Regions from separate parts of the Pseudoalteromonas phenolica genome, predicted to be linked through region 2. Evidence: predicted binding sites of a transcription regulator. Region 2 holds the regulator's gene; the other holds the start of a gene.

Region 1 (10,574 bases), 1.0 Mb from region 2:
GATGGTCTATACCGTGAAGATACGGATGCTGAAAGTGGAGCTGAAACTGTTTCAGCTGAGCGCTACTTTGTGTCTATGCAAGGCAACTATAAAATTGGTCAAGATAATCAGTCACTATTCTTATACGGTGATTATGAAGATGATGAATTTAATGGTAAGGAATATACTGCGACTTTTGCTTTGGGATATGGCACGCGACTATTTGAAGGAAGAAAAAATACTGTCGATTTTGATATTGGTCCAGGTTTCTCGATTAGCAAAACTGATGACGAAATTGAAATCTTAGAAAATGAAGAGCGCGTTCAACAAGGTCAATTACTTCGATTAGCATTACAATGGGAAAGGAAAGTTTCACCTCGTACGCGTTTTAATCAAGATGTGAGTATCGAGCGCTCATTATCAGGCTTAAATACCCGAGTTTTGAGCGAAACAGCATTGGTGACACAGGTACTTGGTGGCATTGGTTTTAAAGTAGCATATACCTATCGATATAACTCTATGCCAGAAGAAGATAAATTAAAAAAAGACAGCGAAGTCAGTGCTACATTGATTTACAGCTTTAGTGGTGGACTGCAAGATTTTTCGAGTCCAACGCCAGTAACGATTAAAGATTAATAAAGAGAGTTTATGTATAAAAATACGCAATTTGCTTGGGTGATTTGGGCAATCTTATTGTGGATCAGTAGTTTTTTAGCCGTTGCAGCTCAATTAATAGGGTTTAATGCAGGTATTATTGGATTTGCTGTATTACTCGCTTTGGTTGCCATTGCTTTTTACGGTCTGACTGTAGAAGTGAACTCAACCAGGCATTCAGTTAGTTTTTGGTTTGGGCCTGGTGTTGGCAAGAAAACACTAAGTTTTAATGATATAGAGTCTGTGAGAGCGGTTCGTAATTCTTTACGGCATGGTGTCGGAATGCGCATTAGCCATGATGGTTGGGTTTATGCCGCTGCTGGTTTCTCTGCGATCGAAATTCAACTAAAGGATGGCACTAAATATCGAATTGGTACAAATGACCAAGAAACCTTGCTTGCAAGTTTTCCTGAAGCACTCAAGCATGTTCCTGAGGTAATTAATACCCCTGAACAAGCTGACATTGATGAAGACGACGAGGAACATGAGCCAATTAAAAAGCGCAAAGACCCATTTGATTTTAGTTAGACATAGTTAGCTCATTTAGTCTAAATAAAAAAATAGCGCCGAACATAACATTGGCGCTATTTTTTGCTTATAGCTTACAGTTGCATTAGTGGTCGTGACCACAGCCGCCTTCTGCATGAACATGACCATGCTCAAGTTCTTCTGCCGTTGCTTCACGCACATCAACAATTTCAACGTCAAAAGTCAGCGTTAAACCAGATAGCGGGTGATTGCCATCGATCACCACTTCATCACCTTCAATGCCAATGATGATCACAGTGTGCTCACCTTCGTCTGTGGTTGCTCTGAACTGCATGCCAACATCAATATCCATACCTTCAAACATTGATTTCTCAACGACCTGCGTTAAGTTATCGTGACGCTCACCATAGCCTTGCTCTGGCTCAATTGTTACAGAGAAAGTATCACCCGCTTTTTTGTCTGCAATAGCTGCTTCTAGGCCAGGTACTAAGTAACCATGGCCTGAGATAATCTCAAGTGGCTCACCGTCATAAGTGTTATCTATGGTATTTTGCTCATCATCCATAACAGAGAAGTGCATTTTTACAACGGCGTCTTTAGTGATTTTCATAATAGGATCCAATTATTGATCTTCAAGAGAATAAGGGAGAGGTTGGATTGAAACCAACTGCTCTGGAGATAGTTTTAACCTAAGTGTAGCATCTGATTGTGTATCATTTGGTAATACAGCCAACGCTGAGTAGGTGTTTGCGTTGGCATTGAACACTTGGCAAATGATTTTGCCAGCGCGACGCCAGTTGTCTTCAAGCTGAATTTCTAAATCAGTGTCTTCAACAGGTTGCGATGCATCGCCTTGTACTATATACATAGCGCGTTTGTTTTTACCTAAATAGCGCATACGTGCAACGGTTTCTTGACCCGTATAACAGCCTTTTTTAAAGCTAATTCCACCGATTGCTTGAAGATTGATCATTTGTGGCACAAATTCTTCGATGTAGTCACTGTTTAGTGCAGGCTCACCGGCCAAAATGGCTGCTTCTTCAAACTCGGTAGCATCATTTTCATAGATAATATTGTTTGGTAATTCTGCATCATCATTTAGTAAAACGACCAAACGAGATTCATCGAGTTTCAGAGCTACGCCGCCAGCAAACGCACAACTATTTTGTTCTTCCGAGAATGAGATCTCAAACTGTGCACAGGTTGCAGAAAAGTCGCTAGTTAAAAGACCGAAAAGTTTTGGACTTTGGTGAAGTTCGATTTCTACTTTTGCGAAAACACCATATTTTTTTAATTCTCTCGCTGAAGCTTCACATTCAGCAGGGCTGCCTAATAAATAAAACTTTGATTGATGCTTAAATAGCTTAAATGCCCCCCAAAGCTTGCCCTTAGGTGAGCAATGGCCAGCCCATAAAAATTGCTGTTCGTTAATTAAGTTCAAATCTTGTGTCAGTTGGCCATGCAAATAGTTAAGTTGGTCTTGGCCTGAAACTGAAATGAGATGTTGGTTCAAAGGAAAAGCACGTGTGTGCGACATAGTATTTATCCCTATGAAATGATTTATGTTAATGGTAGCGCATTTGAGAATACGCTTAAATGACTTTAACTTAAAAGCTGCAAATTAGCCCAAGATTATATGCGGTACAAAGCGACTCAGATCTTGTGTGATTAAAGAGCTATCCTCTCGAATACTCATAGCCACAGCTTCATCTTTTATCATCCAACTGCCAACTAAAGGGTAGTTGCCATCAAAGTTTGGTAAAGCATGAAAGGCTTGATAAATAAAACCTTCATCACCATAGTCGCCCCCAGAGCTCGCAAGTGTTTTACCTGCTTTGGTGATTTCTATATTTGCCCCTTCACGAGAAAACAGTGGCTTCTTCACGATACCAGCGGCCGTATCGAGTTTGTGTCTATCTTTCGAAAAATAAGCAGGTAACAGGTTTGGGTGGCCTTCGAACATTTGCCAAAGTAAAGGTAAAATCGCCTTATTTGAAATGATTGCTTTCCAAGCTGGCTCTAACCATTGCATCTTTAAATTCGACAAAGCAGGTGCAAACTCATCGGTAAACATAAACTCCCAAGGGTAAAGTTTAAACATCCAACTTATGGGGTTATTGTTCAAGTCGGTTAGTTGATTGGCGACATTGAGGCCAATATCCTCGACAAAACAAAAGCCTGTTTTTAAACCTGCTTCCATTGCACAGCTGCGCATGTATTCGACTGTACCTAAGTCTTCTTCGGTGTCTTTACAGCAAGAGAAATATAAACGTTGAGCACGATGAAATCGATGTAGTTGTCGAAAATGTTTTATCAATGCTTCTTGTAAGGCATTAAACTGGTCGCTTTGCCTTGGCAGTTGCCCAGCATCGACCATATCTTCAAGCCAACGCCATTGAAAATAGCCAGCTTCAAATAATGATGTAGGTGTATCAAAATTTGCCTCGAGTAATTTGGCAGGTCCATTGCCGTTGTAACTAAAATCAAAGCGGCCGTATAAATGCGGATCCCGTCTAAACCAAGAACGACGAATTAAATCCCACTGCTGTTCGGGGATGGCAAATAACTGCATGAGCTCATCATCGTCACAGACTTTAGAAACCAACTCTAAGAGCATTTGATTGAGTTCGACACTCGGGTCTTCTATGTCTTGCTCTATTTGTTTTAGAGTAAATTGGTAATAAACACTTTCATCCCAATAAGTTTCACCATGCATGGTATGAAAGTTAAAGCCGGTTTCTTTGGCGAGCTGCTGCCAATGTGGGCGAGGCGGGGATGATCTTCTGAACATAGTGAGACTAGAGGTTAAGCTTTCGCTTAACCTCCCCAGCTACTTCTTGAAGCACTACGGCCAAAGCCACCACGTTTACGGGTAACTGGCTTTCGTTTTGCCTTGTAGTTCACTTTACTTGATTTGACGAGTGTAGAGCCACTGCTGCTCGCACTTGCCACATAGTCATTGTTAGAATTACGATAGCTGAAGAAATCGTCACGGCTACGGTATAAAGGTTTGGCACCTGAATAGTATTTGCCGCCTAACATGGCACGCTTATGTTTGCGTTTTTTCTTTAGTGCATCGAGTCCTTCATCAACGGCTTCAGCGACTAAGCCAATCATGAAGCCTGCCATTAAAGGCTGCCAAATACCGCCATTTGACTCGCATCTATCGAAACCAAAATCACCTTCACACAATTGCTCGGTGGCGTAACGCGGTGCTTCATTTAAATGTTGTTCAAGTGCTTGTTGATACTCAGCTTGGCATGTTTCTAATTCAATACCAAAAGAGTTACATTCCATCGTATCTTGGAATAATAAAGCAGACTCTTCACTATCACCACAGCCGGCTAATGAGCCTGTGGCGCCCATGAGTAAAGTCAGTTTAATGTGTTTGCTACGTTTCATCAGGCCTCCTAGTAAGTCATACAGGCGGCGTTTAAAACTCCCGTAGCCAATGAGGCTGCACCCAAAAATAAACCAGCACTCAAATGTTGTGCTTCAATTTTTTCAGACAGCTTTGGCATGTATAAGCGAACAGTAAAGAATGTAATTAGCTGCATAACGCCCGCAATCACACCCCAAACAGCAAAATCAACAAGTGACACCGCATTCACCGCTGCACTGGCGATAGGTAAAATAAAACCAATTAATGTACCGCAAAAAGCGACAGCTGCAGCAGGGTTGTTTTCTTTCATTAAACGCCATTCACAGTGCGGCGTTATGTAGGTGTATACAAACAAAAAGCACAAAGTAATTGCATAACCAATTACGAAATAACTAATAAAAGGCAAAAATCCTTGTAAAGATTCCAAAATCATTTTTTATCTCTTCTTATATCTGATAGTTAGTTTTTAATTTGTTTAAGTGTTTTTAAAGGCAAGTTGTTCGATTTCTCGATGCAGTACAGCATCGTCACCCACATTGAGTTCAATCAAGCGTTTCAGGTGCGTCACACTCTCAAGGTCGATTTGATTACAATGAAGCCCCAAATACTCACTTTCGACATGTCTTACTTCAACTTCCATTGATATCAGCACTTCACTGTCTGGTAAATGAAACTTTAGGTTGGCAGCTTCACCTTGAAGGGGGACATAACCTACAGGCAAGGTGATCAATGCGCCTTTTAATGAAAGGTCGAGTACTTGGCAATTGTAATCACCACTGGCAGTCATTAAGGTCGCCGGGTTTGAAAACAAAATACGCGTAAAACGTCTGCGTTCTTCCATCATCATTCTCTCAATATTCTAGATTATCTAAGCATAGATAGTAATACACTTAGGCTCCAGTGTAAAAAAGCCTTGCATAAGCAAGGCTTTTAATTTCATAGATTTGCAAATATTAGCTAATGCGTGGGTTATTTAGCCAATTTTCTTATACTTGATACGCTTAGGTTCAGCAGCTTGTGCACCGTAAGTCTTTTTCAACCAAGCTTCATATTCTGTATAGTTACCGTCAAAGAAGTTCACTTGGCCTTCGTCACGATAATCAAGAATATGAGTAGCAATACGGTCTAAGAACCAACGGTCGTGCGAGATACACATTACACAACCTGGGAATTCTAAAATCGCATTCTCAAGGGCACGAAGCGTTTCAACGTCTAGGTCGTTGGTTGGCTCATCCAGAAGTAAAACGTTACCGCCAGCTTTTAACAGCTTAGCTAGGTGAAGACGGTTGCGCTCACCACCTGATAGCTCTTTTACAAACTTTTGCTGGTCGTTACCTTTGAAGTTAAAGCGGCCAACATAGGCGCGGCTTGGGATTTCAAAGTTGCCAATTTTAAGTACGTCTTGACCGTTAGAGATCTCTTGGAAAACAGTGTTGCTGTCGTCCATGTTGTCACGGAACTGATCAACTGCAGCGAGTTCTACAGTTTCACCAACATCAACAGTACCAGCATCTGCTTGTTCTTGACCTGAGATCATTTTGAATAACGTTGATTTACCTGCACCGTTAGCACCGATAATACCGACGATTGCACCTTTAGGTACACTGAAGCTTAGGTTATCGATAAGTACACGATCGCCATAGCCTTTAGTTAGGCCATTAACTTCAATTACTTTATCACCTAGGCGAGGACCAGGTGGAATGAATAGCTCATTTGTTTCGTTACGTTTTTGGTAATCACTTTGCTGTAGTTCAGAGAACTGCGCCATACGCGCTTTAGATTTAGCTTGGCGACCTTTCGGGTTTGAACGTACCCATTCAAGTTCTTGAGCAATCGACTTTTGACGTGCTTTTTCAGCTTTTTCTTCTTGTTTAAGACGTGCATCTTTTTGTTCAAGCCAAGAAGAGTAGTTACCTTCCCAAGGAATACCATGGCCACGGTCAAGTTCTAAGATCCAACCAGCAACGTTATCTAAGAAGTAACGGTCGTGGGTAATTGCCACAACAGTGCCTTCATAGTCGTGTAAGAAACGCTCTAACCAAGCAACAGACTCTGCATCTAAGTGGTTGGTTGGTTCGTCTAGTAAAAGCATATCTGGCTTTTCTAGAAGTAAACGGCAGATAGCAACACGGCGACGCTCACCACCCGATAAGTGCTCAATTTTTGCATCCCACTCAGGAAGACGAAGTGCATCAGCAGCACGCTCTAGTGCGTTATCTAGGTTGTGACCATCGTGCGCTTGAATAATTGCTTCTAATTGACCTTGCTCTTTTGCAAGTGCGTCAAAATCAGCGCCATCCATTGCATATTCAGCATAAACTTCATCAAGACGCGCAAGGGCGTTTTTAACTTCGCTTACAGCTTCTTCAACAGTTTCACGAACTGTTTTGTTTTCGTCTAATTGAGGTTCCTGAGGAAGATAGCCGATTTTAGTACCAGCAAGTGCATTCGCCTCACCTTCAAACTCTTTATCAACACCCGCCATGATACGTAAAAGAGTCGATTTACCTGCGCCGTTTAGACCAAGTACACCAATTTTCGCACCTGGGAAGAAAGATAATGAAATATCTTTTAAAATCGTACGTTTAGGTGGCACCACTTTGCTAACGCGGTGCATTGAATAAATAAACTTATCTGGCAATGCCATAGATGAAACCTTTCATGTTCAAAATTAACTTGCATATTGTAGAGTTTACCTAGCGATTTCGTCAATCAAACAGCAGGTTATCTCTTTTTTAAACTCATGAAATTAACTCAAAACCAACAATGCCACACCAGAAAAAGCAATTATCCCACCCAGTATCATATTTCTTGTCATGGGTTCTTTGCGCAGGGCGCCAATGGTCATCACCATCAGTGGGGCGGTTGCGAAGATAGTTTGTGCAATAGCCGGATCGGTATGTTTGACTGAAATAAGTTGCAACCAAAGGCCAATAAAGGTGCCAAAAAACACCGCGACAAAAAGCCATTGCTTTTGACTTATGCCATTCAAGGTAATGGCTTGTTTGAGATTTTGTTCTTTTAGACATGCGAAAACGCAAGCGACAGCCAGTGTGCCTGAAAATAAACGAATAAAGGCGGCCCACAAACTGCCGATTTGTTCAGCATTCATCGCGCCCTTTGACATCACCATACCTGCCGCTTGGCAAGTGGCTGCAAGCAACGCAAAACCAACGCCTTTGATGTAAATGCTGTGCTCAACTTGAGGTAATGGGTTTTTAGGTTTAATTGCCAGCAAAACGCCTAAAGTTGTGATAACAATACCTAGCCATGCAAGACCACTGAGCCATACGCCGAGCAATACAATATTTAGTACACCCGCAATGGCAGGCGCGAGTGATTCAATGACCAGAGTTCGTGCAGGACCAATATTTCTGAGGGCTGCAAAGTAGGCGCTATCGCCAATGGCAATACCCAAAATACCGCTGACAATCAGCCATGCCCAAGAGCTGGTTAATTGTGGTAAAGGGCTGGCAGGCATGATCAGTAAAATTAATAACATCAGTGCACACGCAATTATGCCCTTACTGACGTTTAATTGCAGGGGTGATAAATGATGGCTAAAGCGTTTGTATAAAATTGTAGATGACGCCCAGACTATGGCTGCGCTAATTGCGGCAAGTTCACCGATCCCCATTTGCTTCTCTTTTTCTAATGATGTTCAACGCGTGAATTATCTGAGTAAATTTTTCAGTTGCAAACAAATAAGTTGAGATTTTAGACATCTAAACATCTAGAGGTTGAATTTTTCGACTTTACGTTCATAATGACACCCATAAATTAAGTTGGGGAGAATTGTATGCCGATCACCGTAAAAGATGAGCTACCTGCCATTGCTACACTCAGACATGAAAATGTCTTCGTGATGCCTAAATCACGGGCAAGAACGCAGGAGATCCGTCCGATGCGCTTGGCAATTCTTAATCTCATGCCCAACAAAGTTGAAACCGAGGTACAGTTTATTCGTTTACTTGCGAATACACCGCTTCAGGTTAACGTCGATTTATTACGTTTAGATACGCACCGTAGTTCAGAAAATTCTGAGCAACACTTAGATATGTTCTATCGCTATTTTTCTGATGTAAAAGATGAAAACTACGATGCCATGATCATCACAGGTGCTCCGCTGGCTCATCTGGAATATGACGATGTCATTTACTGGCAAGAACTCAAAGAGCTATTTGATTGGGCTGAAAACCATGTGACTTCAACGTTATTTTCTTGTTGGGCAGCTCATGCTGGCTTGTACCATCATTATGGTTTAAAGCGTGAACTTCGTGAGGATAAATTATGCGGCGTATTTAAGCACCGTTGTTTGTTTGAGCATGGTGCACTAACTCGTGGTTTTGACGACGAGTTTTTAGTACCGCATTCTCGCTACGGCCACATTGACCTTGCTAAAATACAAAATACGCCAGAACTTGCCGTGTTAGCAGGCTCAGAAAGAGTGGGTGCGTATTTAATTAAAAACCAGTCTGGCAGTCAGGTGTTTTTAACCGGTCACCCTGAATACGATGCTGATACTTTACAAAAAGAATATTTACGCGACCTATCCAAAAGTCCCGATGCGCCGAAGCCAGAAGGGTATTTCCCGAATAACGATGCTGAGCAAAAGCCGAGTAAAACATGGCAAAGTCATGCCTTTTTGTTATTCTCAAATTGGCTTAATTATTACGTTTACCAAACAACTCCATACGATATTAACCTAGTTAGCCAAGATGTAAGGACTAACAACTATGCCGAATAAAAGTGCAGCCTTAAAAGAGGCTTTAAAACAACGTATTCTTATTTTAGATGGCGCCATGGGTACCATGATCCAAGAATATAAATTTGAAGAAGAAGATTATCGCGGCGAGCGCTTTAAAGATTGGCATGTGTTAGTGAAGGGCAATAATGATTTACTAAGCCTAACTCAACCTGATGTCATTGCAGATATTCATCGTAAATATCTAGCGGCAGGTGCTGACATTATTGAAACAAACACCTTTAATGCGACCACCATCTCGATGGAAGACTACGAAATGGGCAGTTTGAGCCGTGAAATCAACCTTGAGTCGGCTAAATTAGCTCGTAAAATTTGCGATGAGTTCACTAAAAAAGAGCCGCACAAACCACGCTATGTAGCGGGTGTACTAGGTCCAACATCTAAAACGTGTTCAATCTCACCAGATGTAAACGACCCAGGTTATCGTAATATTACCTTTGATGCGCTGGTTGAGGCCTATATTGAGTCTACGCTTGCTTTGATTGAAGGCGGTGCAGATTTAATTTTGATTGAGACGATTTTCGACACTTTAAATGCCAAAGCTGCGTCATTTGCCGTAGAAGAAGCGTTTGAACAAGCGGGTATTACGTTGCCAGTAATGATCTCAGGTACTATTACCGATGCTTCTGGTCGAACATTGTCAGGTCAAACAACCGAGGCATTTTATAATTCAATTCGCCACATTAAACCTATTTCAATTGGTTTGAACTGCGCACTAGGTCCAGACTTATTACGTCCTTATGTTGAAGAGCTGTCGCGTGTGTGTGAAACCTTTACTTCAGTCCACCCAAACGCAGGTTTACCGAATGAATTTGGTGAATACGACCTAGAAGCTGATGAAATGTCAGTAGAAATCATCGACTGGGGCAAAGAAGGCTTCATCAATATCGTCGGTGGCTGTTGTGGTACAACACCTGAACATATTAAGGCATTTGCTAATGGCCTTGCGCAAATTAAACCAAGATCTCTGCCTGAGCTAGATGTGCGTATGCGCTTAGCGGGCCTTGAAGCGTGTAACTTGAATTAGGAAGTATCAGATGACGCAACAAAATACCGCAATTTTTACCAACGTTGGTGAGCGTACCAATGTTACCGGTTCTGCAAAGTTCAAACGTCTAATTTTAGAAGAAGATTACGAAACAGCCCTTGATGTTGCGCGTGAACAAGTAGAAAACGGCGCGCAAGTTATCGACATCAACATGGATGAAGCCATGTTAGACTCGAAAGCGGCGATGACTAAATTCTTAAACCTGATTGCTTCTGAGCCAGACATTTCGCGAGTGCCTATCATGGTTGACTCGTCTA
Region 2 (10,574 bases):
ATTACCACGCTCATCCCGTTCCAGGTAAAATCAGTGTTGAATTAACTAAACCAGCCGAAACAGTTAAAGATCTTGCGTTGGCCTACAGCCCAGGTGTGGCTGAGCCAGTTCGAGAAATTGCTGCAGATCCTGCTAATGCATACCGATATACAGGTAAAGGCAATATGGTTGCGGTGATCAGTAATGGTACTGCAATTTTAGGTTTAGGTAACTTAGGCCCACTTGCTTCTAAACCAGTAATGGAAGGTAAAGCGCTACTATTCAAACGTTTTGCAGGCTTAGATTCAATCGACATTGAAGTAAAGCACCGCACCACTGAAGACTTTATCAATACGGTTGCGAATATTGCAGATACTTTTGGTGGTATCAACCTTGAAGATATTAAAGCACCAGAGTGTTTTGAGATTGAAAAAGCACTTATAGAGCGTTGTGATATACCTGTATTCCACGACGACCAGCATGGTACTGCGATTGTAACTGCTGCGGGTATGTTGAATGCATTGGAAGTACAAGGTAAAGACATCCACGACGCTATCATTGTGTGTTTAGGTGCAGGCGCTGCAGCAATCGCATGTATGGAGCTGCTGATAAAATGTGGTGCACAGCGTGAGCATATTTACATGCTAGACCGTAAAGGTGTTATCCATACGCGTCGCGATGACTTAAACGAATATAAAAAGCTATTTGCTAACAACACTGATAAGCGTACGCTGCAAGACGTTATCGCTGAAGCAGATGTATTTGTGGGTGTATCTGGCCCTGACTTACTTTCTCCAGAAGACCTAAAGCTTATGGCGGACAAGCCGGTTGTCTTTGCCTGTTCAAACCCAGACCCTGAAATTAATCCAGAAGTTGCACATGGTGCACGTAACGATTTAATTATGGCGACAGGTCGTTCGGATTATCCTAACCAAGTGAACAACGTTTTATGTTTCCCATTTATCTTCCGCGGTGCACTTGATGTGCGTGCAACAGCGATTAATGATGAAATGAAGATCGCAGCCGTAGAAGCTATTCGTGGTATTGCGAAAGAGCCTGTGCCTGAGCAAGTGCTTAAAGCAGCCGATGTTGAGTCGCTAGAGTTTGGCGCTGAGTATATTATTCCTAAGCCAATGGATCCGCGTTTATTACCTCGCATTGCTAAAGCTGTAGCACAAGCTGCGATTGATTCTGGCGTTGCGCAAATCGATCTACCAGAAAACTACATGGCACAATTTGAATCTTAATCCTAAGCAAGATTAAATTAATAAAAAACCTCGCAATGGCGAGGTTTTTTATTTCTATGTTTTTCTTCGAGAGAAACTAAGGCGATTAACCTTCTTCGTTAATCTCTGGGATCTCTAAGCCCATCTCTTTCATGATGTTACGCACTTCAACAGGGATTTTCTCAGGATTGTCTTTACGTAAGTCCTCATCGCTTGGAAGTGGTTGACCCGTAAAGGCATGCAGAAATGCTTCACATAGCAACTCACTGTTTGTTGCATGGCGTAGGTTGTTAACCTGACGTCGTGTACGTTCGTCAGTTAATACTTTTAATACATTCAAAGGGATCGACACGGTGATCTTCTTCACTTGCTCTGATTTCTTGCCATGCTCTGCATAAGGGTGAATATACTCACCATTCCATTTAGCCATAATATTTTTCTGATGCCTTTAGAGTAATTACTGCCAATAAGACTACGCTCGTTTGCGACGGCTTTAATTGACTTAGTTTGACTAACGCCCAACTCAAACTAAGGTTAATGTACCGATTTATGGTCAAAAACCCAGTCTTATTAACAATATTAGTTAACGAAGTGGCGAAATTTTATCGGTTTAAAAAAGATAGTCAAATTCTAGTTAAATAGCCATTTAGCAGTATAAATGTTTTGACTTCTCTAATTTGATCATCTAACCTTTTAGACGTCTAAACATCCATATACTAGGTGGTGATATGAGCCAACGCAATAAGTCAACAGTCGCAGTCAGACATGGTATCGAAGCCGATAAGCATCATGGTGCGGTTGTGCCTCCTCTTTATCTTTCTACAACGTATTCGTTCGCTGATTTCGATACTAAGCGTGATTACGATTACGGCCGTAGCGGTAATCCAAATCGCGATATTCTAGCTGAAGCATTAGCGCAGCTTGAAGGCGGAGAAAAAGGCATCATCACCGCGACCGGTATGGCAGCTGTACACCTAGTAACACAACTTTTAAATCACGACGATACCTTAGTTATTCCACATGATTGTTATGGTGGTAGTTATCGTTTATTCACATCACTTGAAAAGCGTGGCTTGTTAAAACTAAAAGTTTTAGATTTAACTCGCGCTGACAGCCTTGCACAAATTGCAGAGATCAAACCTAAACTGGTTTGGATTGAAACGCCAAGTAACCCAATTCTTCGTCTTACAGACATCGATGCGGTTGTGAATGCAGCCCATGCAGTGGGCGCTTTAGTGGGGGCTGACAATACGTTTTTATCTCCAGCGCTACAGAACCCAATTTCATTTGGTGTTGATATTGTGGTGCATTCGACAACCAAATACATTAATGGTCATTCAGATGTTGTTGGCGGTGCGGTAATTGCGAAAACCCAAGAGTTAGGCGACGAGCTGGCTTGGTGGGCAAATAACATAGGCATTACTGGTGCACCATTCGATAGCTATTTGACATTACGTGGTTTAAGAACCCTTAAAGTGCGCCTTAAACAACATGAAGAAAATGCCCTCGCTATCGCCAAATACTTAGAGCAGTCGGAGTACGTTCGCAAAGTGTATTATCCAGGTCTTGAATCACACCCGCAACACGAACTGGCGAAAAAGCAGCAGTTAGGATTTGGTGGCATGGTGAGTTTTGATATCGCAGGCGGTCTTGAAGATGCTGCCGCTTTCTTAACAACAGTGAAAGAGTTCTCGTTGGCTGAGTCTTTAGGTGGTGTTGAGAGTTTAATTTGTCACCCTGCGACCATGACACATGCAGGCATGGAGCCTAAAGCACGTTTAGAAGCGGGTGTCGGCGATACTTTGATCCGTATTTCTGTCGGTATTGAGGAAGTAGCAGACCTACTTGCAGACCTCGAAGTGGCTTTTGCTAAAACACAGCCTGGCAAGGCACCTGCGTCAGCTGATAGCAAAGCTTGTAAATTAACACCTGCCCATCCGGCACTTTGGTAAAAGAAAATGACAAGAGTAGTACATAAATTTGGCGGGTCGAGCTTAAGCTCGGCCTCGCGTTATCAGGCTGTCGCACAAATCGTGGTTGGCCAATGTCAGTTGGGCGATTGTGTTGTGGTTTCTGCTGCAGGCAAAACCACTAATACCCTAGTTAAACTATGGCAAAGCTATCAGCAGCAAGAGCAGCAAAGTTTTAACGATATTTTGTTGCAGGTTGAGAACCATCAAATCGAGCTGATTAATGCATTATTCCAGGGTGAAAAGCAGCGCCAACTAGCCGATATACTACTGACTGAATTACAAGTGATCACCCAAGCCGCGAACACAAAAACTCTAAATGAAGCTGAGCTATTAGCACACGGTGAATTATGGTCTGCACGCATTTTGGCGAACTACTTATCAGAAAGCGGTTTACAAGCCCAAGCGATTGATGCCAGAACGTTATTTACTGTGCATAACGGTCAGTTGGTGCATCAACAAAATAAGCAAGCGTGCTTAGCGACCTTAGATAACGATCACATCTTTGTGGTCACAGGTTTTATTGCAGCAGATGACCAAGGTAATACTGTGACGCTGGGACGCAATGGCAGTGACTACAGTGCAACATTGTTAGCAAATTATAGCGACGCAGAAGCAGTCTCAATCTGGACCGATACGCAAGGTGTATTCAGCACCGATCCACGTAAAGTCAGCAATGCAATTAAATATCCTAAAGTATGTCGTGAACAGGCCAATCTATTGGCGCGTTTAGGTAACCCAGTTTTGCATGCTAAAACCTTATCGCCTTTGAAAAATACCAGTATCAAGTTACAGGTTCGTAGCAGTTTTGATCCTGAAGCACCAGGTACTGAAATCGTCAAAGCGGGTTACAGTAAAGCGAAACGTTTTATTACGTCATTTGATAACTTAGATCTTGTGCGTGTAGACCGTTTAGGTGTTAATGAAGTGCGTGAAGTGAGTCAGCTTATTCAGCATAGCATTCATCACTTCGTACAAAATGGTGAAGAGTTCTTATTGCTACCAGGCGCTTTTACACATCAAGTTAGCCAATATTTTGCTGGCCGCCTCACCTTGGTTGAAAGCCACTTGCAGGGCTTTGCGCTGGTTGCACCAAAAGCTGATATCTCTGCATTAGAGCTACAGGCTAAATCAGTGTTAACAGAACAAGATGTAGTACTTAGGTTTGCGCACAGTGACGAAGACTATGCATTGTTCTTAACTGACCAAGCAATTGACAGCGATGTTTTGGCGATTCTACATGACAAACTAGTGAATAAAGGCCGAGAGCTGGCCGTTATCATAGCGGGCTTAGGTAATGTCGGAGAAGTTTTCCTTGAACAATGCCAAACTCAGGTTGCTCGTTTACAAGCGCAATTTGATTTAAAAGTCGTTGGCCTATTACGTTCGCAGCAAATGCTATTTGCAGCCAGTGGTTTGAATTTAGATAACTGGCAAACTCAGTGGCAAAATGAAGCGCAAGCATATGAGCAAAATGAAGTGCTAGAGCGTATTGAAGAGCTAGATTATGAGCATAAAGTGGTGGTTGATATCACTGCGAGTGAGTCATTTAGCTTGTTATACCCAGAGTTCGTTAAGCGTGATTGCCACCTTATCAGTGCTAATAAGTATGCAGGTACAGCGCAACAAGACTGGTATTTGTCTTTGCGTCAACAGCTTGAAGAGCGCAACTTACTATGGCGTTATAATACCAGTGTCGGTGCTGGTTTACCGGTTAACTTTGCACTTGCTGACTTGCAAAATAGTGGTGATAAAATCACCCAAGTTGAAGGTGTGTTCTCGGGCACTTTATCTTGGCTGTGCAGTGAGTATGACGGCAGTAAAGCCTTCTCAGATTTAGTGCTAGAAGCACAAGCTATGGGCTACACAGAGCCAGATCCTCGCGAAGACTTATCAGGTCGAGATATGCAGCGTAAGTTGTTAATTCTCGCTCGAGAGCTTGGTCTTTCTCTCGATGTTGATGATATTGACCTTGAGCCATTAATGCCCGAACATTTAGCAACTGGTAGCTGGCAAGATTTTCTAGCTAAAAAAGACGAGTTAGATGCGTTTTATGAAACTAAGTTTGCACAGGCGAAAGCCAATCATTGTGAGCTGCGTTACACTGGTTTATTAAGTATCGCTGAAGGTGGCAAAGTGGATGCAAAAGTGGGTATTGCTTTTGCTGAGCAAGGCTCTGCGATTGCCAATTTAACACCAGGCGATAATATCTTTGTAGTTAAAACGCTGTGGTATGACGCAAACCCATTGGTTATCCAGGGGCCTGGAGCTGGTAAAGAAGTGACTGCAGCGGGTATTCACTCTGACTTATTCTGGTTATGTCAGAATCTTAAATAGTTAATAGCTGCGATGGCTTAGAGCAAAAAGCGAAGTGTTGCGACACTTCGCTTTTTTGTTAGAGCTATTTTTTACATTAACTAAAACAGCTCATCTTGTTCAGGCAATGAGTCTGTTGAGAAAGGGGTTTTTGACTTGTCTTGCTGAACATATTTAGTTGGTACAGTGTCAGACTCAAAGTATTCGAAACGGCTGGTATAGTCGTTTTTAGAGCTTAGTAAGCCTGTTTTCAAGTCTATTCGAACTGATGTTAAGCCTGGCGCAGGGTCAATCGGTGCAAGCGGTTCATTTTGTAGTGCCGTTTTCATAAAACGAACCCATCCTGGTTGTGCAGTGATCGCACCTGCTTCAGCGCCTACAGTTTGGCCTTTACCTAGGTTGTTATTATAAGCAGCTCGGCCAAGAGATTTACTAGCATCATCAAAACCAACCCACACAGTGGTTAAAACATTACGATTGTAGCCAGTGAACCAGGTATCAACCGAGTTATTAGTTGTACCTGTTTTACCAGATAAGTCCCTTCGTTTTAGAGCTTGAGCCCGCCAACCTGTACCAACCCAACCAGTTTTGTGTTTCCAGCTACCGCCGCCCCAAACAGCACTATGTAAGGCACTAGAGATAAGAAACGCATTTTGTTCACTGATGATTTGTGGTGCGCATTGCATAGTATTCTCGAGGCGCTGCTCTTCATCACATGCGATTAATGGCTGAGCTTTACCCAGAGAGTTGCCATACGCGTCTGTTATCTCACTGATAAAGTAAGGTTCGATTAGATGACCGCCATTTGCAAAAGTACTCATGCCGCGAGCCATTTCAAGTGGAGTAATTGCAGCGCTACCTAATGCTAAAGATTCACTGCGGTTAATGTCTTCATCAGCAAAGCCAAATTTAAGTAAATGATCGGCAGATCGTTGCAAGCCGACGCCTCTTAGCAATCTAACTGAGACGACATTCTTTGATTGTGCTAGTGCACGACGAATTCTAATCGGGCCACTATAAACTTCAGGACTATTTTTAGGTCGCCATGCAACACCTAAGCTTTTATCCCAGTGGTTGATAGGAGCATCGTTAATAATTGAAGCAAGCGTATAACCGTCTTCTAATGCCGCTGAATAAATAAAAGGTTTAATGTTTGAGCCAACCTGACGTTTCGCTTGCACAGCGCGGTTATATTGACTTTGTGCGAAGCTATAACCACCGACCAAGGCTTTAATGCGGCCATCTTTTGGATCTAAAGATACAATGGCACTTGATGGTTGTGGATACTGACTTAATTGCCAGCCATTATTTTCTCGCAACCAAATCTGCATACCAGGCGAAAGTACATCGGCAGCTGCTTTAGGGGCATTACCTTGTCGTTTTTCGTTGATGTATGCGCGTGCCCATTTCAGACCATCCCACTCAATGACCACAGATTGACCTGACTTTAATAGCACCTCAGCGCTTTGTTCGTAAACATGCGTGACAATACCGGCGACTAGCGGGGCAATTTCATTAACGCTTTTGAGTGTTTTAAGTAGTTCTGCACGGGCAGGGATAGGATCTGCCTCGTGTTGCCATAGCACAGCTTCAGGCCCTCGATAGCCGTGACGCATATCGTAATCGTGTAGGTTATCAATAAGTGCTTGTTGTGCGGCAAGTTGAATTTCAGATTCAACACTCGTATAAACTCTAAAGCCAGTGTTATAAGCTTTTTCAGCACCATAGCGCTCGACCATATATGCACGAACCATTTCAGAAATATAAGGTGCATATAACTCTATCTCAGCACCGTGGCGCTTGGCAGTGATAGGCGCTTGAGTTGCCTCATTATATTCACTGCGAGTGATGTATTTTTCTGTTAGCATTCGACCTAAAACCACATTCCTGCGAGATTTAGCGCGAGTCGGGTTACTGATAGGGTTTAGCGCTGAAGGGGCTTTTGGCAAACCTGCGATCATGGCCATTTGGGCTAATGTGAGTTCGTGTAACTCTTTACCGTAATAAACCTGTGCTGCGGCACCAATGCCAAACGAGCGGTGGCCTAATTCAATCTTATTTAAATACAGCTCTAAGATTTCATCTTTTGAAAGTAATTGCTCTATGTGCAGTGCAATGAAAATTTCTTTTACCTTACGAATGTAAGCCTTTTCACGGGTTAAAAAGAAGTTTCGTGCAAGCTGCATGGTAATAGTACTGGCGCCTTGTTTTTTTTGACCAGTACTGATCAATACAATTGCAGAACGTACTATACCTATTGGGTCTATACCAAAATGATCATAAAAACGATTATCTTCTGTTGCTAAAAATGCATTGAGCAGAGGTTTGGGAATGTCGTTAATTTTGACTGGGATCCGACGCTTTTCACCAAATTGATTGATTAATTTTCCATCTTTGGTAAAAACTTGCATAGGTGTTTGAAGTTGAACTTCTTTAAGTACCTCTACGCTAGGGATATCTGATTTTACGTAGTAATATAGTGCTAGTAACGTGAGTACGCCTAAAAGCCCGCAGACGATAATAAACTGTAATAATCTTTTTAATAAAGTCACGTAATAATCCCTAGTTAGACTCCCAATTGTGGGTAGAGGCTGCTAGTATAGCTTGAACAAAATTCGATTAGTATTTTTTGTTCATAAATAATAACCTGTTTAAATTAAAATAAAGGATAAAAACACAGGGTATGTTAAGTAAATTGTTCAAAGCACACGCCCCATTAATGGTTGGCATCGATATTGGCTCTCACTGTGTCAAAGCTGTTTTGCTTTCGCAAACTCACAGCGGTTATCGCGTTGAGGCCGTTGCTATTGAACCAATACCCAAAGGCGCTATCACTGAGCGAGCCGTTCAGGATATTGAAGCGGTTGGCCGTGCTATTAGTAAACTAAAAAAGCGCTTTCCAAAACATGCCCCTTTCGCCGCGGTCGCCGTATCAGGTCAAACGGTTATCACTAAAGTGATCTTTATGGACGTCTCATTAACCGATGCTGAATTAGAGTCGCAAATCGCCATAGAGGCAGACAGTTTAATTCCATACCCACTTGATGAGGTTAGTCTAGATTTCGAGAAAATCTCGGTCAATGAAGCCGATCCATCGAAAATGAATGTGTTACTTTCAGCTGCTAGAACAGAGAGCGTGCTAGCACGCGTGAGTGCTTTAGAAGAAGCTGGCTATAAAGCAAAAGTAGTCGATGTTGAAAGCTATGCGTTGAGCCGTTCGCTTGATACCTTATACGGTCAGTTGCCCTCTGATGCATTTGATAAAATTGTTGCAATTGTTGATATTGGTGCAGTGATTTCATTAATGAGTGTAGTGCAGTCTGGAAAAACAATTTACACCCGCGATCAGGTATTTGGTGGAGAGCAATACACAAATAGTATTGTTGCTTACTATAATAAGACGTTCGATGAAGCTGAATTAGCTAAAACAACTGGAGACTTGCCGCCAAATTATACTTTCGAAGTACTTGCGCCATTCCAAACTGCTTTGTTACAACAAATTCGTCGAGCGGTACAAATGTTTATGACAACCAGTGGTAAAGACCATGTAGATTATTTGGTGTTATCAGGTGGTACAGCTTTGGTTGAAGGTCTTGATAGACTATTGGTTGATGAACTTGGGATCCATACAATCATTTCTGATCCATTTTCAGATATGGAAATTGGGCCCAAAGTAGACAGAAATGTGTTGTTGAGGCACAAACCTCAGTTTACGCTCGCAACAGGTCTGGCGCTTAGGAGTTTTACTACATGCCACATATAAACCTCCTGCCTTGGCGCGAACAGCAAAGACAAGCATCACAGCAAAAGTTTTTGATTTTGATCGGTAGTATTGTAGGCATATCCTTGTTTGTCATGTACTTGATTGGGAGCTTTTACGATAGCCTGCGTACAGGACAAGAAATAAAAAATAGCTACCTACAATCTGAGATCCGTAAACTAGATACACGCATTAGAGAGATTAACGACTTAAATGCACAAAAAGGAAATTTACAACGTCGTATTCGTTTAATTGAAGAGCTACAAGGCAACCGAAATTTAGGTACGCAAATCATTGACGAAGTGGCGCGTGTTGTTCCCTCAGGTGTTTATCTTACGAGTTTAGAGCGTGATGGCAATATGATAAAAGTCATTGGTCGCAGTGAATCCAATAATCGCCTCTCACAAATGTTAAGACAGGTTGAATCTTCTTACCTTTTAGAAAGACCTACAATTCAAGGTATTATTGCGGGCGAACAGACTAATCGATTACTCAGTGATTTCACAATGCACTTTTACGTCAAGTCTTATCAAGACCTTGAAGCTGCAAAAGAGAAAGAGTGAGGGATTGCGAAATGAACTTTGATCTTAAAGCGTTACAAGACATTGATTGGAATGAGATAGAGTTAGACAATATCGGCGAATGGCCTAAACCTGTTAAAATCATGTGTACGGTATTGGTTACAATCATCATGTTATTTGTGGGCTATTCTATGCTTGTATCTTCTGCAATAGATGAGTATGACTTTGCCGTAAATAAAGAACAGGAGCTGCGAAATTCATACCGCTTTAAATATGCAAGGGCGAACAATTTAGATTTATACAAGCAGCAAATGCAAGATATGGAAGCGCAATTTTCTCAACTCTTGCAGCGACTACCCACATCAAACGAAACACCTGGTTTATTAGATGACTTGACCTATGTAGGTACTTCAAGTGGTCTAACATTTTTAAAAATTGGTTGGATGCCAGAGGTAAAAAAAGAGTTTTATACTGAATTGCCGATTAACTTAGAAGTTGTAGGCACTTATCATGAGTTTGGTGAATTTGTTGGTAAAGTAGCTCAATTACCGCGTATTGTGAGTTTACATGACTTTAGAATAGAGCGTGCAAACGAGCGTGACTTAGTTTTTAGTGTTGTTGCGAAAACGTATCGCTACGAACAAGGAGCTAAATAATGCGCTTTAAGAGTATCGCTATCAGTATAAGTGTTATGTTTTTATCTGCTTGCAATGATAATACCGCGCAACAAAAAGAATTTATTGACCAAGTGCAAGCGAGTGCTACGCCAAAAGTAGATCCAATCCCGAGTATGAAGGAGTTT

What was found. Region 2 encodes MetJ, which represses methionine synthesis genes. Its sites were predicted from a motif close to TAGACGTCTAGACGTCTA; they were not measured.
Region 1: a site for MetJ is predicted at 8,223-8,240, ahead of PP2015_RS10370 (homoserine O-succinyltransferase). Genes of this name have one in related genera too.

What each region holds. Positions count from the first base shown of each region.
Region 1 covers NZ_CP013187.1:2,368,369-2,378,942, reverse strand. Annotated here, with positions in the region: gene PP2015_RS10420 (DUF481 domain-containing protein) at 1-615, shown strand, start outside; gene PP2015_RS10415 (hypothetical protein) at 628-1,161, shown strand; gene PP2015_RS10410 (FKBP-type peptidyl-prolyl cis-trans isomerase) at 1,247-1,732, opposite strand; gene ygfZ (CAF17-like 4Fe-4S cluster assembly/insertion protein YgfZ) at 1,745-2,659, opposite strand; gene PP2015_RS10400 (glutathionylspermidine synthase family protein) at 2,744-3,913, opposite strand; gene PP2015_RS10395 (DUF1190 domain-containing protein) at 3,940-4,524, opposite strand; gene PP2015_RS10390 (DUF350 domain-containing protein) at 4,533-4,937, opposite strand; gene PP2015_RS10385 (PilZ domain-containing protein) at 4,980-5,351, opposite strand; gene ettA (energy-dependent translational throttle protein EttA) at 5,478-7,151, opposite strand; gene PP2015_RS10375 (DMT family transporter) at 7,254-8,141, opposite strand; gene PP2015_RS10370 (homoserine O-succinyltransferase) at 8,304-9,251, shown strand; gene PP2015_RS10365 (homocysteine S-methyltransferase family protein) at 9,241-10,296, shown strand; gene metH (methionine synthase) at 10,307-10,574, shown strand, end outside.
Region 2 covers NZ_CP013187.1:3,413,378-3,423,951, reverse strand. Annotated here, with positions in the region: gene PP2015_RS15380 (malic enzyme-like NAD(P)-binding protein) at 1-1,226, shown strand, start outside; gene metJ (met regulon transcriptional regulator MetJ) at 1,312-1,635, opposite strand; gene metB (cystathionine gamma-synthase) at 1,934-3,157, shown strand; gene metL (bifunctional aspartate kinase/homoserine dehydrogenase II) at 3,164-5,512, shown strand; gene PP2015_RS15360 (penicillin-binding protein 1A) at 5,593-8,043, opposite strand; gene PP2015_RS15355 (pilus assembly protein PilM) at 8,175-9,254, shown strand; gene PP2015_RS15350 (PilN domain-containing protein) at 9,242-9,814, shown strand; gene PP2015_RS15345 (type IV pilus inner membrane component PilO) at 9,826-10,428, shown strand; gene PP2015_RS15340 (pilus assembly protein PilP) at 10,428-10,574, shown strand, end outside.